Regions from separate parts of the Pseudonocardia aurantiaca genome, predicted to be linked through region 2. Evidence: riboswitches for the same ligand, from Rfam matches in the RefSeq annotation. Region 2 holds a riboswitch; the other holds the start of a gene.
What was found. A riboswitch is a leader RNA that binds a small molecule or an ion and turns the genes downstream of it on or off. The one in region 2 is predicted to bind thiamine pyrophosphate.
Positions count from the first base shown of each region.

Region 1: another riboswitch for thiamine pyrophosphate. It lies ahead of ABD143_RS23235 (ABC transporter substrate-binding protein); the one in region 2 lies ahead of thiC (phosphomethylpyrimidine synthase ThiC).

Region 1 is NZ_BAAAJG010000015.1:209,199-220,359, forward strand. Features, by position in the region: gene ABD143_RS23200 (EamA family transporter) at 1-449, shown strand, start outside; gene ABD143_RS23205 (sugar ABC transporter substrate-binding protein) at 785-1,912, shown strand; gene ABD143_RS23210 (ATP-binding cassette domain-containing protein) at 2,009-2,782, shown strand; gene ABD143_RS23215 (sugar ABC transporter permease) at 2,821-4,299, shown strand; gene ABD143_RS23220 (ROK family protein) at 4,296-5,498, shown strand; gene ABD143_RS23225 (hypothetical protein) at 6,120-7,049, shown strand; gene ABD143_RS23230 (hypothetical protein) at 7,084-7,404, opposite strand; TPP riboswitch at 7,707-7,819, shown strand; gene ABD143_RS23235 (ABC transporter substrate-binding protein) at 7,808-8,845, shown strand; gene ABD143_RS23240 (ABC transporter permease) at 8,848-9,627, shown strand; gene ABD143_RS23245 (ABC transporter ATP-binding protein) at 9,620-10,408, shown strand; gene ABD143_RS23250 (tetratricopeptide repeat protein) at 10,439-11,161, opposite strand, start outside.
Region 2 is NZ_BAAAJG010000025.1:109,053-120,213, reverse strand. Features, by position in the region: gene ABD143_RS29175 (xanthine dehydrogenase family protein molybdopterin-binding subunit) at 1-1,230, opposite strand, end outside; gene ABD143_RS29170 (SIP domain-containing protein) at 1,374-1,718, opposite strand; gene ABD143_RS29165 (ABC transporter substrate-binding protein) at 1,630-2,658, opposite strand; gene ABD143_RS29160 (FecCD family ABC transporter permease) at 2,739-3,833, shown strand; gene ABD143_RS29155 (FecCD family ABC transporter permease) at 3,830-4,858, shown strand; gene ABD143_RS29150 (ABC transporter ATP-binding protein) at 4,908-5,735, shown strand; gene thiC (phosphomethylpyrimidine synthase ThiC) at 5,779-7,431, opposite strand; TPP riboswitch at 7,426-7,533, opposite strand; gene thiD (bifunctional hydroxymethylpyrimidine kinase/phosphomethylpyrimidine kinase) at 7,563-8,420, opposite strand; gene ABD143_RS29135 (nitroreductase family deazaflavin-dependent oxidoreductase) at 8,597-9,037, shown strand; gene ABD143_RS29130 (Uma2 family endonuclease) at 9,165-9,743, shown strand; gene ABD143_RS29125 (S1 family peptidase) at 9,765-11,018, opposite strand; gene ABD143_RS29120 (preprotein translocase subunit SecA) at 11,143-11,161, opposite strand, start outside.

The DNA.
Region 1 (11,161 bases), on a different contig from region 2:
GGGTCGTCTGGGCCCTCGCGGCCGCCACGATGTGGGCCGCCTACATCGTGCTCGGCAAGCGGGTGGCAAGCGCAGGCAACGGGCTCGACGAGATGGCCGTCGGGTTCGCGGTGGCCGCTGTGCTGCTCTCTCCGCTGCTCCTCGTCGGAGGCCCGAGCAGCACCGCCGCTCTCGCCGACCCAGGCGTGCTGATGATTGGCGCAGGGCTCGGAGTGCTGTCCAGCGTGGTGCCCTACGTGCTCGACCAGATCGTCTTGCGCCGCGTCGGGCAGGCCCGCTTCGCCGTGCTGCTCGCGCTGCTGCCGGCCACCGCGACCGTCGTGGGGCTCGTCGGGCTGGCCCAGGTGCCCTCGCTCGGGGAGGCGGTCGGGATCGCTGCGGTCGTCGCTGCCGTGGCGCTCCGGTCCCGGGACGAAGACGGCCAGGCGCCCATGGGCCGAACGGGATAGCTGTGACGCTCTGTGACAGTGGTCGTTTTCACCTTCGGTGACGCCGAAAACGCCCGCCCGGGTGACGGCGGGCCGCCCGGGTGAACTCTCGCCTGCCCCGCGTCGGTGGTGCGCTCGGAGTAGCGGGCCGCACCCGTCCGGGTGCCCTCGGTCAGGGGGTCGGGTGGTGGTGAGTCGCAACAAACTCCGGGCTGCGTGACCAGATCGTGACTCAATAGACACTACTTGAACGATCCAATGTGCTTGGCGCCACTCGCGATGGCGACATACGTTGTCGGGCACAACATTTGCCCGCGTCCGGCGGGCTGGACCCCCAACGCTGTGGAAGGACGATCATGCGCATCAGGAGAACCGCGCTCGCGGCCGTGGGGCTGGGGCTGGTGCTGACCATGGCCGCCTGTGGCCAGAATGCCGCCGCCCCATCCGCCCCGGCGGCCCCGGGTAGCGCGGCCCCGGCAGGCGCGACCAAGGTAGGTGTGATCCTGCCCGAGACGGCCAGCTCGGCGCGGTGGGAGGGCTTCGACAAGCCGCTGCTCACCCAGGCGATGGCGGCCGAGGGCCTCGACGCCGACATCCAGAACGCGCAGGGCGACGAGCAGAAGTTCGCCACGCTTGCCGACGGCATGATCTCCAGCGGTGTCAAGGTGCTGGTCATCGCCTCGATCAGCAGCGAGTCAGGCGCGGCGGTGGCCGCGAAGGCCAAGGCGCAGGGCATTCCGGTAATCGACTACGACCGCCTGAACCTGGGCGGCACCAGCGACTACTACGTCTCGTTCGACAACACCAAGGTCGGCCACCTGCAGGGCGAGGGCCTCGTCCAGGCGCTCGGCAACAAGCAGGGCGCGCAGGTCATCGAGATCGAGGGCGCCCCGACCGACAACAACGCCACGCTGTTCTACAACGGCCAGCAGGAGGTGCTGAAGCCGCTGTACGACTCCGGCCAGCTCAAGCTGGTCGCGTCCCAGAAGATCCCGGAGTGGGACAACCAGGTGGGCGGCACGACCTTCGAGCAGCTCCTCACCGGCAACGGCGGCAAGGTCGACGGCGTCGTCGCCGCGAACGACGGGCTCGCGGGCGCGATCATCACGGTGCTCGGCAAGTACGGCCTCACCGGTCAGGTCGCCGTGACCGGCCAGGACGCCACCCCGGACGGCCTGCAGGCCATCCTGCGCGGTGACCAGTCCATGACGGTCTACAAGCCGATCAAGCAGGAGGCGGACGCCACTGCCAAGCTCGCCGCCGCTCTGGCGACGGGTGACACCGCCGCTGCCGACGCGATCGCCACGCAGACCGAGGACGACCCCAAGGGCAACCGTCAGGTCAAGTCCGTGCTGCTCGAGCCGCAGCTCATCACCCGGGACAACGTCAAGACCGTCGTGGACGACGGCGCCGTGCCCGCCAGCGCGATCTGCGTCGGCAACCTGGCGGCCACCTGCCAGCAGCTCGGCATCTCGGCCGGCTGATCCCGGCCGATCCGTCCCACGAGAATGCCGTGAGCGGACGCGGGTGCCGGGCCCCCCGCGGCACCCGCGTCCGCCACGGTCACCGGAGGTACATCCATGAGTGACCCGATCCTGCAGCTGCGCGGGGTGAACAAGAGCTTCGGCGCCGTGCAGGTGCTGCACGACGTGGACTTCACGGTCCGTGCCGGCGAGGTCACCGCGCTGGTCGGCGACAACGGTGCCGGCAAGTCGACGCTGGTCAAGTGCGTCGCGGGCATCCACCCCATCGACAGCGGCGAGGTGCTCTTCGAAGGGCGGCCGGTGACGCTCAACGCGCCGACCGACGCCGCCCACCTCGGCATCGAGGTCGTCTACCAGGACCTCGCGCTGGCCGACAACCTCGACATCGTCCAGAACATGTTCCTCGGCCGCGAGCGCGGCCGCTCGTGGCTGCTCGACGAGGCCGACATGGAGCAGGCGGCGCGCCGGACGCTGGCGTCGCTGTCGGTGCGCACCGTGACGTCGGTGCGGATGCCGGTGGCCGCCCTGTCCGGCGGCCAGCGGCAGACGGTCGCGATCGCGAAGGCCGTGCTCTGGGACTCCAAGGTCGTGCTGCTCGACGAGCCGACGGCCGCGCTCGGCGTCGCCCAGACCCGGCAGGTGCTCGACCTGATCCGGCGGCTCGCCGAGCAGGGCCTCGCCGTCGTGCTCATCAGCCACAACATGGCCGACGTCTTCGAGGTCTCCGACCGCATCGCCACCCTGTACCTGGGCCGGATGGTCGCCCAGGTGCCCACGAAGGACGTCACCCAGACCCAGGCCGTCGAGCTGATCACCTCCGGCCGGTCGGGTGAGCTGGGCCTGCAGCGACCCGAGACGGTGACGGTCTGATGGCACCGGAAGAGTCGGCCCAGAAGGAGAAGAGCCCGATGGCGGAGACCGACGCCCCGGTCGGCACGGCGGCTGCACCCGAGCCCGAGAGTCCGCCGTCGGCCGCGGAACGCGCGGCCCCCGCGTCGGCGCGCTCTGCCGACTTCGGCATCGACACGACCGCGCGCACCACGGCCGAGGCCTTGCGCGGGTACGTCGTCAACCTGCGCAACGGCGAGCTGGGCTCGCTGCCCGCGCTGCTGGGTCTCCTCGCGCTGTTCATCCTGTTCACGGTGCTGGACTCGGGCGGCACGTTCCCGAGCCTGCTCAACCTGGCGAACCTGCTCCAGCAGGGCGCAGGCCAGACGATCATCGCCATGGGCCTGGTGTTCGTGCTGCTCACCGGGGAGATCGACCTGGCGGCCGGCACGGCGTCCGGCCTCGCCGCGGCGGTGATGGCGCTTCACCTGGTGTCGGGCGGCAACCTGCTCGGCGCGATGGGTACGCCGGTGTTCCTGATGTTCGCCGCGGTGGTGCTGGTCGCGGTGGTGCTGGCGCTGCTGCTGCGGATCTGGGCGGGAGCCGTCGTCTCCGCGCTGGGGCTGGTGCTCCTGCTCGTCGGGTTCCCACCGAACCCGTGGCTGGAGATGCTGCTTGCCGTCTGCGTCGGGGTGGTCATCGGCTGCCTCACCGGTTTCCTCGTCGCCAAGGCGGGTATGCCGTCGTTCGTCGTGACGCTTGCGCTGTTCATCGCATGGCAGGGTGTGATCCTGCAGCTGATCGGCGACGGCGGCACGCTCGGACTGCGAGACCCGGTGATCAACGCGGTGGCCAACGGCAACCTCTCCACACTCGGCAGCTGGCTGCTGTTCGTGGTGGCGGCAGGCGGGTACGCGGCCGTGCTGCTCAACCGGCAGGCGTCCCGGCGGCGGCTGGGCCTGGTCGCGCAGCCCACCGGGCTCGTCCTGCTCAAGATCGGCGCCGTCGTCGTGCTCGCCGCGGTGGCCACCTACCTGCTGACTCTCGATCGCTCGCCCGGCCAGGTCGCCATCGCCGGTGTGCCGTACGTGGTGCCGATCGTGCTCGTGCTGCTCGTGGCGGGCACGTACGTGCTCGACCGCACGCGCTTCGGCCGGCACGTCTACGCCGTGGGCGGCAACCGCGAAGCGGCGCGCCGGGCCGGCATCAACGTGGTGCGCATCCGGGCTGCGGTGTTCGTCATCTCGGCCGCGTTCGCGGCGGTCGGCGCGATCGTCTACTCGTCGAAGGTCGGCTCGGTGTCGCCGAGCGCCGGTGGCGGCAACACGCTGCTCTTCGCTGTCGGAGCCGCGGTCATCGGCGGCACGTCGCTGTTCGGTGGCCGTGGGCGGATCAGCAACGCGGTGATCGGTGGCGCCGTGCTCGCCACCGTGAACAACGGCCTCGGCCTGCTCGGCCAGCCCGCGTCGGTCGTGTTCCTCGTCAACGGTGTCGTGCTGCTGATGGCGGCCGGCGTGGACGTGCTCTCCCGGCGGCGCTCGGCGGTCGCCGGCAGGTGAGTCGCACCTGGGGGGGTGAGGGTGGCGGCGGTTCGCCCGCCGCCACCGCGGGCGCCCGGCCCGACGAGGCCCGGCGGCACAACCGTGCCGCCCTGCTGCGCAGGCTGCACGTGGAGGGGCCCTGCACGCGGGCGACCCTCGCGTCCGAGTTGGGCCTCAACCGCAGCACGATCAAGGCCGTCGTCGACGGGCTGGCGGAAGCCGGGGTCGTCACCGAGGCGGTGCCAACCCAGCGCAACGGGGCCGGTCGGCCCTCGCTCATGGTGCTCCCCGAGCCGTCCTCCGCCGTCGTACTGGCCGTTGACGTGCGTGTCGAGCAGGTCGCGATGTCGATGGTCGGCATCGGCGGGCAGGTGCTCGGCAGGCACAGCTGGAACCTCCACCACCGCACCCGCACGCCGGGCGAGGTGATCACCCACGTCGCCGAGTCGGCCCAGCTGCTCTCCGATGAGCTCGCGGTCACCGCACTCGGCGCCGGGGTGTCCGTGCCGGGTGTGGTGCGGCGCGACGACGGGTTCGTGCACGAGGCACCCAACCTCGGCTGGAAGGACATCGCGCTCGGCACGCGCCTGGCGTCGGTGCTGCGGATGCCGGTGCAGGTGGCCAACGACGCCGAGCTGGGCGCGCTCGCCGAGCACGTCCGGGGCGACGCCCGCGGCGTCGACGACCTCGTGTACATCTCCGCCGACCGCGGCGTCGGCGGCGGGGTGATCGCGGGCGGGCGACCGCTGCGCGGCACCCGCGGGTACGTCGGCGAGATCGGGCACATCATGGTGCGGCCCGGCGGGCGGCCCTGCTACTGCGGCTCCCGGGGGTGCTGGGAGACCGAGGTGGGGGAGGCCGCGGTCTGCCGGGCGCTGGGCCTGCCGGAGACCACCCCGCGCGGGGTGGTCGTGGCCGAGCTGCGATCGCTCGCCACGGCCCCGCTGCCCGGCCCGCTCGACGAGTTCGCCGACTGGCTCGGCACGGGGCTCGTCACAGTGGTGAACGTGATGGCCCCCGAGCTGGTGGTGCTCGGCGACCTCTTCACCGCGCTCCCACCCGCCGTCGTCGACCACGTGCGGGCCGTCGTGCACGAGCGCAGCCTGGTGAGCCGCGCGGTCGGCGGCACGCGGATCGTCACCAGCCCGCTGGGCCGGGACGCCAAGGTGGTGGGCGCGGCCGAGCTGGCGTTCGAGCCGGTGCTGGGCGCGGTCTGACTGCGGCTGCTCACTCGTCATGGGGGCGGCGTCGAAGGATCGAGCGCAGTCTCCGCAGTCCCGGCCGGAGACCCGGGAACGTGGTGGTGGGTTCCCGGTGCAACGACGTCGGTCCCTCGAGCCTCACCGCGCAGGCCGGGCAGGGTCTGCCGCTCGGCTCGCTCATGGGGGCCGGGGTGATCAGCCGGCCGCAGACCGCACGAACCAGATGACCGTCCAAGCGGTTCGCCGCGTGGACGTCGAACACCTGGTGGGTGAGCCCGGCGCCGAACTGTTCGGTGACGGGGGTCGCGTAATGCCAGTACACGACTCAGCCCGCCGCCTGCTGAGATGCCTGCGCGCGTCGGGCCCGGATCGCGCAGTCGTGAAGCCTGCACGGCCACCGCAGGCGGCCAGTCTGCGCCCCGCCCGAGCAGACCCTGCACCGCCCGGTGCCGTCGTCGATCGGATCAGTGTCCGCCGTTGCCACGTCTGTGCCCTTCCACGGAGCGGGTCTCTCACGTCGGGGTTGCGCCCCAGACGCTGTGCACAGATTCGGGCGAGCGCGGGCTGGTGAACATCCCGTAGCAAGGCGAACCCTTTTGGTGACTCCGCCTCCGGCCGGGAGTAGCGTTTCCGGCCATGACGGCCCGGTCGGCCCGCCGCCAGGAACAGCTCGAACGAGCCGCATCCCTCCGGGCCGAAGGTCGCACGTGGATCGCGATCGGTACCGCGCTCCAGGACCGCTACGGCCTCAAGGCGCTGGTCGCCATGCGCCTCGCCCACGGGTGGGGACAGGCAGACGCAGCCGCGGCATGGACCGCTGCGTGGCCCGATGATCCGAAGAACTTCAAGACGTTCTCGTCCTGGGAGAACTGGCCCGGCCCCACCGGGCACGCACCGTCCCTCGCCGTGCTCGATCGCCTCGCCCAGCTCTACCAGTGCAACGTGGCCGATCTTCTTTCTCGTTGGGGTGAGCACCGGTCTGCGGACGACTACGAGTCAGCCGAGGCAGGGGACGCCGAGTCGGGAACGCTGGCGTGGCAGGTCGGTCACCTCGAACTCGACGAGTTGTCCCGCAGCATGGATCACTGGGCTGAGCGCCTGCCCAGAGAGCAGCGGCGCGCGTTGCTCCTCAAGCTGAGCACCGCCACAGCGGTGGCCGCGGGCCGGTCCAGCACAACTCCAGTGGCGGCAATGGGAACTGGCCCGAAGCCGTCCGAGCTGGCCGGGCTCTGGCGCAGCAGCTATCGCTTCTTCAGCACCGGCCGTGCCGAGGAGTTCGAGGGCAGCCACCGGGTCCGCTTGCGTTCCGAGGGAGACCGGTTGACCGGACGGAGCGAGCCGAACGGCACCGGAATGATCGAGCTGGACCTGCGGACCGACGGCCTGCTCGTCACCGGCTCGTGGACCGAACGAACGGCCACCGACGGCTACTACCGAGGAGCGGTGTACCACGGGATCATGCAGCTCGTGCTCGACCCGGCAGGCCGCTCGATGACCGGCCGATGGCTTGGCCCGGACAAGGAGTTCGCCATCAACTCCGGCGACTGGATGTTGACCCGCGCTTGACCGGGGCCCGGCCGGATCTCGCTGGTACCGCCCCTCAGCGGCGCCGCACCTCCAGGCCGACGTCGCGGCCGCTCACCGAGGTCAGGGTCACCGCCAGCCCGCCGACCACCCCGGTCTGGCCGACGGCCAGCCGCGCCTGCTCGCCGCGCGCCGAGACCGTCACGTTGGCCGGCTCGATCGGCGCCACCCGCAGGCTCCGCTCGAAGGTGCCGAACTCGACGTCGACGGTCTGCTCGCCGGTGAGGCTGATCGTGCAGCTGCTGCCCGAGCAGCGGCTGGAGCGGGACGATCCGGTGCACGCCGTCGCGGCGAGCAGGGCGGACAGGGCGATCAGGATGATCAGGACACGACGCACGGGGGAGTGCTCGGCGCCGACGCCGCGGGCGTTTCACGGCCCGACCCGGGGGACGATGCTCGGGCGGGCCTGAACTCCCACCAGGCTCTGCACACACGGACGCGTCCAGTTGCGGCGCCCTGCCCGTGAGGTTCGCACCAGAGCTGTTGATCTTGCTTCTAACAGCTCTGATGTTCATCTCACGGGCGTCCCGGTGCGCATGTGTGTGCAGAGCCTGGGTGCCGGACCATCCGCTGGAGCTCCCGGGGCTGCCAAGCGTGGCGGTGGCTGCGTGGCACGTGCCGAAGTGAAGGTCTATCCTTTTCCCGACCCGCGGGAGCCCTCGTTCCGAGGCTGAGAGGGCGGCAGGACCGGCCGCCGACCGTTCGAACCTGACCCGGTTAATTCCGGCGTAGGGAGGAACATGAGTTCCCTTCGTGTACCCCGCGTACTGGCCGTCCTAGGCGCCGTCCTGGCGTTCGTGCTCGCCGGCTGCTCCGCGGGCGGGACCGGTAACGGCGGAGGCGCGGGCCGGCCGATCCGCGTCGCCCTCGACTGGACGCCCAACACCAACCACACCGGGCTGTTCGTCGCGCAGCAGGAGGGCTGGTTCCGCCAGGCCGGGCTGGACGTGCAGTTCCTCCCGTACAACAACACCTCGCCGGACACGCTCGTCTCGTCCGGAGCGGCCGACTTCGGCATCTCCTTCCAGGACTCGTTCACCTTCTCCAAGGCCGCCGGTGCGGACATCACGTCGGTGATGGCCGTGCTGCAACACTGGGCCACGGAGATCGCCGTCCGCGCCGACCGCACCGACATCACCTCACCGCGCGACCTCGACGGCAAGACCTACGGCGGGTTCGGCGCGGCCTACGAGGGGCCGAAGATGCGGGCCGTCATCAAGGACGCGGGCGGCACCGGCACCTTCTCCACCGTGGTGCTGGGCACGGCGGCCTACGAGGCGCTGTACGCGGGCCAGGTCGACTTCACCGAGCCGTTCGTGGCGTGGGAGGGCATCGAGGCCGGGATGCGCGGGCAGCCGCTCAAGACCTTCGCCTACACCGACTACGGCTTCCCGGACGCCTATAACGTCCTGCTCATCGGCAACAGCCCGTGGCTGCAGGCCAACCCGGACGCCGCGGCGCGGTTCGTGCAGGCCGCGCAGCGCGGCTACCAGCTCGCCGCCGACGACCCCGCCCTTGGCGCGAAACTTCTCACCGACGCGAACCCCGGAGCGTTCACCGAGCCGGAGCTCGTGACACGCAGCCAGGAGATGCTGAGCGCGCAGTTCCTGCGTGACGAGTCGGGGCGCGTCGGCGTGCAGACGCCGGAGAAGTGGGCGGGCTACTCGGGCTGGGTGTTCGACTCCGGGGCCCTCACCGGCCCGGACGGCCGCCCGCTCACCCAGCGGCCCGACTTCTCCACCTGGTTCACCAACGACTACCTCGCCCCGGTCTCCTGACCATGGTGCGGACCCTGCGCCGGGTGGCGCCGCCGCTGCTGCTCGTGGCCGTCGCGCTGGTGGCCTGGCAGTGGTACGTCACGGCTGCCGGGGTGCGGCCGCAGGTGCTGCCCTCGCCTCTGCGGGTGGTGGAGCAGGGCTGGGCGTTCCGCGACCAGATCTGGGCCAACACCGTGCCGACGCTGCAGGTGACCGCCGTCGGGTTCTCGGTGTCGCTGGTGCTCGGCTGGGCACTCGCGATCGCCGTGGACTTCTCCCCGTGGCTGCGGCGCGCGCTCATGCCGCTGCTCGTTGCGTCGCAGACGCTGCCGATCATCGCGATCGCCCCACTGCTGATCATCTGGTTCGGGTTCGGGCTGCTCCCGAAAGTCGTGGTGATCACGCTCGTCACGTTCTTCCCGGTGGCGGTCGGGCTCATCGAGGGGTTCGCGGCCACCGACCGGCAGGCCACCAACCTGCTGCGCAGCATGGGCGCATCCCGCTGGAAGCAGTTCCGCTACGTGCGCCTGCCCGGTGCGCTGCCCCGCTTCTTCACGTCGCTGCGAATCGGCATCACCTACGCCGTGACCGGCGCGATCTTCGCGGAGTACGTCGGCGCGACGGCCGGGCTGGGCATCTTCATGAGCCTGCAGCGCAACTCCTTCCGTACCGACCTGGTGCTCGCCGCGGTCGTCGTGACGGCGCTGCTGTCGGTGGCGCTGTTCGCGCTGACGTACGCGGTGGAACGGCTCGTCGTGCCGTGGCGCACCCGCGAGAGCAACTCGGAGTCGAGCGATGTCTGAGGGAAAGCTGGTCCTCGACGGACTCCACAAGACCTACCCCGGGCTCCCGGTGCTCGACGGGGTGGCGTTCGACGTGGCGCCGGGGGAGTTCGTCTCGGTGATCGGGCCGAGTGGGTGCGGCAAGTCCACGCTCTTCGACGTGATCGCCGGGCTGGAGCGCCCCGACGCCGGGCGCGTGATCGTCGACGGCGAGGACACCACCGGGCGCGTCGAACCCTTCGCGTACATGCCGCAGCGGGACCTGCTGTTCCCGTGGCGCACGGTGCTCGACAACACGACCCTCGGCCTCGAGGTGGCCGGGATGTCGAAGAAGGCGGCGCGGGAGCGGGCCCGGCCCCTGTTCGCGCCGTTCGGGCTGGCCGGCTTCGAGACGGCCCGCCCGCACGAGCTGTCGGGAGGGATGCGGCAGCGGGCCGCGCTGCTACGCACGGTCGTGCAGGACCGGGCGGTGCTCCTGCTCGACGAGCCGTTCGGCGCGCTGGACTCGCTCACCCGCACCGACATGCAGACGTGGCTCGAAGGCGTCCGCGCCGGCTACGGCTGGACCGTTCTGCTGATCACCCACGACATCCGGGAGGCGGTGTTCCTCTCCGACCGCGTGGTGGTGCTCGCGCCGCGGCCCACGTACGTGCAGCAGGAGGTGCTGGTCGACCTGCCGCGCCCGCGCACCGTGGAGATGATCACCTCGGCCCGGTTCGCCGCGGTGGAGGAGGAGTTGTTGGCCGCGTTGCGCGGATCCGGGTTGCGCGGATCCGGAAGGAAGCCCCCGCGAGCCGATTAGCAATGCTTTGCGAATTACGGCGGCGCTGAATCAGGCCGAAATTGCCGACCCCGCGATGACAAACCGATCCGCGTCGGACGTATTCGCCATGTCCTCCTGGAGGGCGACCGTGTACGGGTGCTTGGGGCCGTACAGCACGGAGGCGTCGACGGCCGCGCGCTCGAACGTGGCGGCCGCGTCTCTCTCCCGGCCGAGCACGGCCTGGCACGCCCCGACGTTGCCACGCAGCGCGATTGTGTGCCCGTCGCGGGGGCCGTGGACCTGCTCAGAGTCGTTCAACGCCGCTTTCAGAAGGGTGAGCGCCGACTCGACGTCGCCCGTGGCGCCGCGCGCGAGCGCCATGCCCATGCGCGAGGTGAGGGTGTCGGGGTGGGCCGGGCCGAGGGTGCGCCTGCGTTCGGCCGTGACACGGCCGGACAGCGCAAGCGCGTCGTCCAGATTGCCCGCCAACCGATAGGCCGTTGCGAGGGCGTCGGCGGCGGTGAGGGTGCGCGGGTCGTCGTCACCGAAGACCCTGACGCGATCGGAGAGGTTGGCGCTGAGCAGGTCGATTCCCATGCGGAACTGCCCGGCGGCCGTGCACGTGACGCCCAGGTTGCCCGCGACGGTAAGGGTGTCCGGGTGGTCCGGGCCGAGTGTGGCCCGGCAGCCCTCGAGCGCCTGCTCGAACAGCGGCACGGCCTCGTCGTGGCGACCGGCCGCGGATCGTGCGACCGCGTCGGAGTGCCGCGCGGCCAGATCCTGGACGCCTTC
Region 2 (11,161 bases):
CTCGCCGCTGTCGTAGACCGCACCGCCCTTCGTCTCGAAGGGGAACTTCTCCGGCGGCACGACGTTGCGCTTGCGCACCTCGGCCGGGTCCATGCCGATCTCGGCGGCGAACAGGTCCATCGCCCGCTCGATCGCCGCTGTGGCCTCCGGACGGCCGGCCCCGCGGTAGGCGCCCGTGGAGGTCGTGGTGGTGACGAACACGCGGGCGCGCGACTCCACCTTGGGGATGTCGTAGACGCCGGGGGCCATCTGCCGAGTGAAGAACGGGAGCGCGGTCCCCAGTCGCGGGTACCCGCCCCCGTCGGCCAGCACGTCGAGGCGGTAGGCGAGCACCTTGCCATCGCGGTTGCCGCCGATCGTGACGGTCTGCAGCTGCGCGCGGCCGTGCACCATCCCGGTCATGTTCTCCGACCGGCTCTCGCTCCAGCGGACCGGCCGGGCCGCCCGCTTCGCGAGCGACGCCACGAGCGCGAACTCGGGATCGGCGCCGATCTTGGCCCCGAACCCGCCACCGACGTCGGGCGTGATCAGGTGGATCACCCCGGGGTCGACGCCGAGCCAGCCTGCGACCTCGTCGCGCGCGATCTGGGCGTTCTGGGTGGAGCAGAAGATCGTGACGCGCCCGTCGTCACCCCATGCCGCTGCGGCGGCGCGAGCCTCCAGCGGGGAGGGGGCGAGGCGCTGGTTGACGATCTCCTGCGTGACGACCACGTCGCAGCCGTCGAACAGGTGCTCGTCGAACTGCTCGTCGTCGCCGAAGCCGAGCGCGAGGTTGGTGCCGACCTCCTCGAACAGCAGCACCTCGTCGGTAGCCGCGGCCCGGAGGTCGACCACGGCGGGAAGCGGGTCGTAGTCGATCTCCACCAGGTCTGCGGCGTCCTGCCCCTGGTACAGCTCCTCGGTGAGGACCGCGACCACGGGCTCCCCGACGAAGCGCACCTTGTCGGTGGCGAGGAACGGCCGGACCATGCCCCGGTTCGCACCGTCGAAGAGGAGTTTCGGAGCCAGGTCGAGATCGGCTCCGGTGATCACCGCGACGACACCTGGCGCCGTGCGGGCAGCCTCGGTGTCAATGGAAGTGATCCGCCCGTGCGCCAGTGGCGAGCGCACGAGCGTGAGATGGAGGGCTCCCTTGAGCCGCTCGTCGGTCAGGTCGTCGGTGTAGGTCGCGCCCCGGGAGAGGAACTCCGGGTCTTCGGTGCGGACCACGCGCGTGCCCATAATACTCATCAGAGATGAGCCTAGACCCGACTTCCCGCCGCCGCTCTGCGTCGGTCCGGGGGACGCACGGAGCGCCGGGGCAGTGGGCTGCGGTGGGGTGATGGCCGTCAGTCGGTGGCGGTGGCGAGCGCCGCCGCGCGGAGGTCGTCCTCCTAGGCGCCCCGGCGCCAGTAGCCGGAGAAGGTGACGTGCCGGCGGTCCAGGCCGCGTTCGCCGAGCAGATGTCGGCGCACCGCCCGGACCGTCGCGGACTCGCCCGCGACCCAGGCGTACGTGGTGTCGACCGGCAACCGGGCGATGCGAACGGTCGACACCAGCCGGTCGCTGCCGGGCGGGGTATGCCCCGCACGATCCAGCGGATCTCGGAGAGGCGGTACTGCCCGGCGATGGTGCCGGCATCCGCGCCCATCAGCCGACCTTCCTCGCGCTCTGGATGGCTTTGGCCAGGTTCTCCAGCAGCGGGGCGGAACCGGCGTAGGAGAAGCGGGGCACCGCATCCCAGGGGGTGACCTGGCCGGCCTTCACCGCGGGCAGTTGCTGCCAGGTGGGCTTGGCCGCGAGGTCCGTGGGCTGCAGGGCGGTGCTGCGGTTGTCGAGCAGGATCAGGTCGGCCGGGAAGTCGCCGGCGTTCTCCCAGCTGAGCGCCTCGAAGTAGTCGCCCGCCTCCAGCTCGGTGGGGACCACCATGTCGACGCCGAGTTCGGCGAAGTACATCAGGTCGGTGCTGACCTTCGGGTTGGAGACGTAGAAGAGGTCGGGGCTGCCGGAGGCAGCCATGACCCTGATGCCGGGGTTGGCCGTCACCGCCTGCCGGACCGCCTCGGCGGCCGCCTCGAAGCGGGCCTTGGCATCGGTGACCTTCTTCGCCGACAAGTCGGCGCCGAGGGCCTGGGCGAGCTGCGCGTACCGCTCGATCGGCCGGGTCATCGGAACCCGGGCGGTGGTGACGGCGACGCTGGGCGCCAGCGGCAGGATCTGGTCCTTGCTCTCGTCCGGCACGTACCAGAGCTCGCCCGGGTCGTACATGTGGGTGACGAGGAGGTCAGGGCGGAGCGCAGCGTACTTCTCCAGGTTGAACTCGCCCCAGACGTTGCCGAGGATCTCCACGCTCCCCACGTTCAGGTCGCCGGCCTGCGGGTCGGCCGTGCCGTCGGCGCGCTTCGTCTCGCCGAAGACGCCGACGATCTGCTTGTCCAGTCCGAAGTCGACCAGGGCCGCGGCCACACCCGTGAAGGCGACCAATCGGGAGGGCCGGTTGCCGGTGCTGACCTTCTGGTCGCGGTCGTCGGTGAAGGTCCAGGGGCCGGTGGAGCCGCTGGCGGCAGGGACGGCGGAGTCGCGGCCGCAGCCGGCCAGCAGAGCGACCAGGGTGGCGGCCCCGCCGGCGGCCAGCAGGCGACGACGGGACAGGCGGCGGGCGGACCCGGGATCGGGCATGAGTGTGATCTTTCGTCGAGGGTGATGACCATGGACAGCGCGGTTAGGTTAACCTCACCTAAATCACTGTCAAGCCTCGTTTGGCGTTCCGCACGGCACCGGAGGCCACACTGTCCGTCATCCATTCACCATCCAGCGGTGAAGGAACCGCGGCGCCCCACCCGCCGCCGTACGCCCGCCGATCGGGACGCATCGCACTGAGGGCCGGCGGCCTGGCCCTCTCCCTGCTGCTGCTCGCCGCCGTCACCGTGCTCAGCATCGCGATCGGTGCAAAACACCTGCCGCTCGGCGACGTGTGGCAGGGCCTGTTGCACCCGGCCTCGCCCGAGTACGCGGTCGTGCACCACATGCGGCTGCCCCGTGCGCTGCTCGGCCTGCTCGCCGGCAGCGCGCTCGGCGTGGCGGGGGCGGCGATGCAGGCGCTGACCCGCAACGCGCTCGCCGATCCCGGGCTGCTCGGCATCAACGCAGGCGCCGCGGCGGCGGTCGCGACCGCCACGGCCTTCCTCGGCGTCACCGGGGTCGGCGGCTACGTCTGGTTCGCGCTGCTCGGCGCGGCGGCGGTCACCGCAGGTGTCTACGCCGTGGGTGGTGGGCGCGGAGCCACCCCGGCCCGGCTGTCGCTTGCCGGCGCAGCGCTCAACGCCACGCTCTACTCCTACGTCAGCGCCGTGATGCTGATCGACGCCGTCTCGCTCGACCGGCTGCGGTTCTGGACGGTGGGCTCGCTGGCCAGCGCGGAAACCGACACCGTCGTCCGGGTGCTGCCGTTCATCCTCGCCGGGCTGCTGGTCGCGCTGGCCGCGGCACGCCCGCTCAACGCGCTGGCCCTCGGCGACGACGCCGCGCGGGCGCTGGGCGCCCGCCCCGCCCTGGTCCGGGCCGCCGTCATCGCGGCAATCACGCTGCTCTGCGGCGCCGCCACCGCCGCCTGCGGGCCGATCGTCTTCGTCGGGCTGCTCGTGCCGCACCTGGTCCGTGCCCTCACCGGCCCGGACCTGCGCTGGCTGCTGCCGTACTGCGCGCTGCTCGCGCCGGTGCTGCTGCTCGGCGCCGACGTCGCGGGCCGGGTGCTGGGCAGTCCCGGCGAACTCCAGGTCGGGCTGGTGACGGCGGTGCTGGGTGGCCTGCTCTTCCTGCACCTGGTCGGGCGCGGACGGGTGGCCCGCCCGTGATCGTGATCCGCACCCCGGACGGTCTCTCGCTGCGGCTCCGCCCACGGGCACTCGCCGTCGGCACCGGCTGCGCCCTGCTCGCCCTGGCGCTGGGCGTGATCGCCGTCGGCAGCGGCGACTACCCGCTGAGCCCGGTCGACGTGCTGCGCGTCCTGACCGGCGGGGGCGACCCCGCGGAGCACTTCATCGTCACCGAGCTGCGCCTGCCCCGGGTGGTCACCGCGCTCTGCGTCGGTGCCGCCCTGGCCCTGGCCGGCGCGGTGTTCCAGTCGCTGATCCGCAACCCGCTGGGCAGCCCCGACGTGCTCGGCTTCACCCAGGGCGCGGCGACCGGCGCGCTGCTGGTGGTCGTGGTCGGCGGAAGCAGCCTGGCCCTTGGCGCGGCGGCGGTCGCCGGCGGGCTGCTCACCGGCGTGCTGGTGCACGCCCTCGCCTGGCGGCGCGGGGTGCACGGATACCGGCTGATCCTGGTCGGCATCGGCATCAGCGCGATCCTCACCGGAGTCAACGGCTACCTGCTGACCCGGGCGCCGTTGATGGACGCCTCCCGGGCGGTGCTCTGGCTCACCGGCAGCCTGGACGGGCGCGGCTGGGTCAACGCGCTGCCCCTGCTCGTCGCGCTGGCCGTGCTGGTGCCGACGGTCTTCCTGGCCTGCGGGCCAGCGCTGCGGATGACCGAGCTGGGTGACGACGCCGCCGCGGCGCTCGGCGTCCCGGTGCAGCGGCTGCGGCTGCTCCTGCTCGGCGCAGCGGTGCTGCTGGTCTCCCTCGCGGCGGCCGCCGCCGGGCCGGTGTCGTTCGTGGCGCTCACCGCGCCGCACCTGGCCCGGCGGCTGACCCGGGCGCCCGGGCCGAACCTGCTGCCGGCGATGGCGGTGGGTGCGGTGCTACTGGTCGCCGCCGACCAGGTGGCGCAGCGAGCGGTCGCCGGACACCAGCTGCCGGTGGGCGCGCTGACCGGCGTGCTGGGCGGCGGCTATCTGATCTGGCTGCTCGCTACCGAACGCAGGGCGGGCCGGCTGTGACGGCGCCGAGACGGCCGGCACGCCTGGTGACGAGAACGGAGCGACTCCCATGACGACCTGGCGGCTCGGCGGGCACGGCATGACCCTCGCCTACGAGCGGCACACCGTCGCCACGGACCTCACGGTCACCGTGCCGGACCGGTCATTCACCATCATCATCGGCCCGAACGCCTGCGGGAAATCCACGCTGCTGCGGGCGCTGGCCCGGCTGCTGCGGCCGACCGCCGGGGCCGTGCTGCTGGACGGTGCGGACATCCACCGGCGACCGGCCCGCGCCGTCGCCCGTACGCTCGGGCTGCTGCCGCAGTCGTCCGTGGCGCCGGACGGCATCGGCGTCGCCGAGTTGGTCGCCCGCGGCCGCTACCCGCACCAGGGGCTGCTGCGCCAGTGGTCCCGCGAGGACGAGCGGGTGGTCGCCGAGTCGATGGCCGCCACCGGGGTCGCCGACCTGGCCGACCGCCCTGTCGACGAGCTCTCCGGCGGCCAGCGGCAGCGGGTCTGGATCGCGATGGCGCTGGCCCAGCAGACTCCCCTGCTGCTGCTGGACGAGCCGACCACCTACCTGGACATCGCCCATCAGATCGAGGTGCTCGATCTCTGCGCCCGGCTGCACCAGGAGCAGGGCCGCACGCTGGTGGCGGTGCTGCACGACCTCAACCACGCTGCCCGCTACGCGACGCACCTCATCGCGATGCGCGACGGACGGGTGGTGGCCGCAGGCGACCCGCGGGAGATCGTCACCGCCGAGCTGGTGGAGGAGGTGTTCGGGCTGGTATGCCGGGTCATCGACGACCCGGAGACCGGCACTCCCCTGGTCATCCCGGCGGCCCGCCACAGGATCGGCGCAGGCGCCGGGCTCGACCGGGGGCAGGCGTGAGCATCCGGGTCACCCCCGCAAGCCACCTTGCTGCAACCCGACGCTATCCCTCGACCACCGGCAGGTAGACCTTCCCGCCGTTCTCCGCGAACTCCGTCGACTTCTCCGACAATCCGGCCTCGATCGCTTCGATGCTGGTCAGGCCGTGCTTCTCGGCGTAGTCGCGGACGTCCTGGGTGATCCGCATCGAGCAGAACTTCGGCCCGCACATCGAGCAGAAGTGCGCGTTCTTGGCCGGCTCGGCCGGGAGCGTCTCGTCGTGGAACGCCAGCGCTGTGTCCGGGTCGAGCGACAGGTGGAACTGGTCGAGCCAGCGGAACTCGAAGCGCGCCGCCGACAGCGCGTCGTCACGGGCCTGGGCGCGTGGGTGCTCCTTGGCCAGGTCGGCGGCGTGCGCGGCGATCTTGTAGGTGATCACGCCCGTCTTGACGTCGTCGCGGTCCGGCAGGCCGAGGTGCTCCTTCGGCGTGACGTAGCAGAGCATGGCCGTACCGCGCGCGGCGATGGTGGCGGCCCCGATGGCGCTGGTGATGTGGTCGTAGCCGGGCGCGATGTCCGTGGCGAGCGGGCCGAGCGTGTAGAACGGCGCCTCGCCGCACCATTCCTCCTCCAGCCGCACGTTCTCCGCGATCTTGTGGAGCGGAACGTGGCCGGGGCCCTCGATCATCACCTGCACGTCACGGGAGCGGGCGATCGCCGTCAGCTCCCCGAGCGTGCGCAGCTCGGCGAGCTGGGCGTCGTCGTTGGCGTCGGCGATCGAGCCGGGCCGCAACCCGTCGCCGAGGGAGAACGTGACGTCGTAGGTGCGCAGGATGTCGCAGAGCTCCGCGAAGTGCGTGTAGAGGAACGACTCACGGTGGTGCGCGAGGCACCACGCCGCCATGATCGACCCGCCGCGGGACACGATCCCCGTGACCCGCTTCGCGGTGAGCGGGACATACCGCAGCAGCACGCCCGCGTGCACCGTCATGTAGTCGACGCCCTGCTCGCACTGCTCCACCACGGTGTCGCGGTAGACGTCCCATGAGAGCTTCGTGGGGTCGCCCTTCACCTTCTCCAGCGCCTGGTAGATCGGGACCGTGCCGATGGGCACCGGCGAGTTGCGCAGGATCCACTCGCGGGTCTCGTGGATGTTCGCGCCGGTGGAGAGGTCCATGACGGTGTCGGCGCCCCAGCGGGTGGCCCACACCATCTTCTCCACCTCTTCCTCGATCGAGGAGGTCACGGCGGAGTTGCCGAGGTTGGCGTTGATCTTCACGAGGAACGAGCGCCCGATCACCATCGGCTCGGCCTCCGGGTGGTTCCGGTTGGCCGGGATCACCGCCCGGCCGCACGCGACCTCGGAGCGCACCAGCTCCGCGTCCACGCCCTCCCGGACCGCGATGAACCGCATCTCCGGCGTGATCATCCCGGACCTGGCCCATGCCAGCTGGGTGGCCGCGCCCGCCACCGGTTCCCGAGCGTCGATCCACGGCGTGCGCAGCGGGGGCAGCCCCGCGCGGACGTCCACCACAGCGTTCTCGTCCGAGTAGGGCCCCGAGGTGTCATAGACGTCGTGGTGCTCGCCGTTGCTGAGCTCGATCCGGCGGACCGGGACGCGCAGACCATCCGGGCCGTCCAGGTACGCCTTGCGCGAGCCCCGGATGGGACCCGTGGTGACCTGGGGCGCGACCGAACGGTCGTCGAGTGCCGTCATATCGGCTTTCCTTCCTACGCCGGCATTACCCGGACAGGTTCTGCGGTCGGCGGTGCTCCGCCCTCTCAGCCCGTTGCATCACGAGCTCCCGCGTATTCCAGTTGTGCTCACCGGCCGGGACGGCCGGGAGATCAGGGGGTGGGCTCCTCCCACCACGGCCGCACCGTCCAGAGCGGCGAGACCGGTCCGTGGCCGGCGCCGAGCGGGTAGGAGTGCCGGACGGCCTCCACGATGTACCGCTTCGCGAACGCCACTGCGTCGGGCACGCTCATCCCGCGCGCCAGCCCGGAGGCGGCGGCCGAGGCCATGTTGTCGCCTCCGCCGTGGGTGTTGCCGGTGTCGAAGCGCGGGCCGGACAGCTCGGTGAACGTGTGGCCGTCGTACAGGAGGTCGACGCACCACTCGGTGTCCTCGCGCAGGTGGCCGCCCTTGACCAGCACGTACTTCGAGCCGAAGCCGTGCATCACCTTGGCGGCGTCGTACTGCGCTTCGCGGTCGTGCACGTCGACTCCGGCCAGCAGCCGCACCTCGTCGAGGTTCGGGGTGATCAGGGTGGCCCGCGGGAACAGCAGGCCGCGGTAGGCCTCGAGCGCGTCCTCGGCGAGCAATGGGTCACCGTGCATCGACGCCGCGACCGGGTCGACCACGAACGGAATGGGGCCGTCGCCGCCGATCCCCACCCCGTCGCACGCGCCCACGATGGCCTGGATGATCGGGGTGCTGGCGAGCATGCCGGTCTTCGCGGCGTCCAGCCCGATGTCGGTGGCGACCGTCTCGATCTGGGCCGCGACGGTCTCGGGCGGGAGCGCGTGGAAACCGGACACGCCGAGCGAGTTCTGCACGGTGACGGCCGTGACCGCCACACAGCCGTGGACGCCGCACGCCGCCAGTGCGCGCAGGTCGGCGGCCACACCGGCGCCGCCGCCAGAGTCGGTGCCCGCAATCGTCATGACACGGGGCGGAGTCGTGCCCACCGTGGGTTCTCCCATTTCGCCTCCCTACGCCGGAATTACCCGGACAGGTTCATGCGGTCGGCGGCGCCAGCCACCCTCTCAGCCCGCTCGCTGCGAGCTCCCGCGTACCGGTCACCGTAACCCGGCCCCCGGTCGCCGCGCCACCACGTCGGGCGGGAAGAGGAGCCGGCTTTGCGGCGTTGGATCGGGACATGCCACTTGACGGTGAGTACGAGCTGAGCCCAGAGGGCTGGGTTCGCGAGCAGACCGAGAAGATCTTCGAGACCGGCACGACCGAGAGCGTCGACATCAAGGGCCGCGCGGTCATCCTGCTGACCACGCGCGGCGTGAAGAGCGGCAAGCTGCGCAAGGTGCCGCTGATGCGCGTGGAGCACGACGGGCTGTACGCGATCGTCGCGTCGCTCGGTGGGGCGCCGAAGCACCCGGTCTGGTACTACAACGTCAAGGCCGAGCCGCACGTCGAACTGCAGGACGGCACGGTCACCAGGGACTTCCGGGCCCGCGAGGTCACGGGCGACGAGAAGGCCGACTGGTGGAAGCGCGCGGTGGCCGCTTACCCGGACTACGCCGACTACCAGAAGAAGACCGACCGGCAGATCCCCGTGTTCGTCCTGGAGCCGGTTTCCAGCTGATCGCGCCGCGCCGGCTGCCGGGCGATCCTGCCCGGCAGCCGACTGAGCACGGGATCGTTCCCACGGCGTGGCTGCGAGGATCGTCGGTGGCACGTGCCACCCTCGGCGATGACGTGAGGATGTTGCCGTGACGATCCAGCCGGTCGCCCCGCGCCATCTGCTGACCGTGGCCGAGTACCTCGAGATCCGTGAGATCGAACTCGGCTACAGCGAGCTCGTGCAAGGCCGACTGCTCATGACCCTGAGTCCGGCTGCCGACCACAACAGAGCTGCCTTCGAGCTGGGGGTTGCGCTGCGCGGCCAGCTACCGCCCGAGTTCGAGGTCCTCCTCGACATGGACGTCGACCTCCAACTCGCCCCTGCGGACGCGCCGGGCACCGTCCGGCGGCCCGACGTGATCGTCGCGTCCCGGGAGGCGCGGCTGCGCACCCGCCGTGACGGCGGGGTCATCCGGGCGTCCGAGGTGCTCGTGGTGGTCGAAGTGCTGTCCCCCGGTTCGCGGCGCACGGACCACGTCCACAAACGCGGCGAGTACGCCGACGCGGGCATCGCGCACTACTGGATCCTCGACGTGTCGGAGCCCGTCTCGCTGCTGGCCTGTCACCTCGCCGGCGAGTTCGGCTACGCCGATGCGGGCGCCGTGACCGGCTCCTTCTCCGCAGCCGAGCCGTTCCCGGCCAAGATCGACCTCGACGCACTCCTCTGAGCCGGCGCTGCCGGCGGCCACTCATCCGTGCTCGTCCAGCGCGGCCAGGTAGGCGCGCAGTACCGAGGCGGAGATGTGCGGGGCGTCGCCCCGCGACCGCCTCGACGCGTGCTGCAGGTAGGTCACCGCCGCGACGCGGAGCGCGCCCCGCTCCCTGACCAGCAGCGGTCCTCCCGAGTTGCCTGGCTGGATCCGCCACGGCGACCACAACTCGGCCTGCCCAGCCCGCCGGGCCAGCCGGCCGATGCCGATCACGGGCACCGGCATCGGGTTAGCGGGCCACACGAGCCGCGGTATCCCGCCGAGCGGGTAGCCGACCGACAGCACGGCCTCGTCGCCGTCTGCGGCCGTCGAGATCGGCAGCGGCGCAACGGCGAGCCCGCGGGAGTCGATGCGGACGACCCTCAGGTCGGTCTCCTCGGCCAGCGCCGATCGCTCCTCGCGGCTGAGCCCTGGCACCGCGTCGGCCAGCAGTTCCGCGAACCGCACCGGGTTCGGACGCGGCAGCGGGATCGCCCGGCGGACCGTCCCCGCGATCCCGGCGCGCGCCGTGCGCGACTTCCGGAACAGGTGCTCGTTCGTCACCAGGTCCGCGGTGGTGCCGTCGTCCCGGATCAGGAACCCGGTGCCGCGGCCCGACGAGGACTGCAGGCTGACCACCGCGTCGATCTCGGGCGGCGGGTTCCCACCCAACTCGACGGCCTGCAGCGCCGTACGCGGCCAGCCGCGCAGCCGGAACCGGCCGGACACCGCCACGGATGCGGACCCGATACCACGGGTCGCCGGGCCCACCAGCGCGTCCAGCTCCGCCCGCGTCAGGACCACCGGCCGGGCCGTCCTGATCACGGGAGGCTGCCGGTTGTGCGCCCGCCGCACGACCACTCCCGCCGGCACCGCCGTGGCCAGCCAGCCCAGCGGCACCACCCAGCCCGGGAGCATCCCGGCGTCGAGCAACGGCGGTAGTGCGAGCTGGAGCGCCACGCCGACGCCGATCGCCGCGCCAGACGGTCCGACCAGCCGCTCGAACAGGTTCATTCCGCCGAAGGCAGCCACCCCGGCCGCGAGGCCGCCCACCACCAGCACGTATGGGGCGACGGGGTGCGTCGCCCCAGCCAGGAGCGCCCCGGCCGCCCACGCTCCGGCGATCATCGCCGCGGCCGGGGCGGCCCACGACAGCGCTGTGCGCAGCGTGCGGAACCGCGGCTCCCGCACGTCCTCGAGGTTGGTCCGCAGCAGGTGGGCGGTCTGGTGGTCGGACAACAGGGACTCGAACATCGATCTCATCTCTCTTCTCGGGGAGCGGTCTGGGCTGTGCTCGGACGTGGGGTGAATGGCAGGGCCGGTTCGTCAGGGCCCCGATCGGTGCGGGGCCGCCGGGTTCTCCGCCCGGCGACGGTGGTCACGGCTCGTCCGGGGAG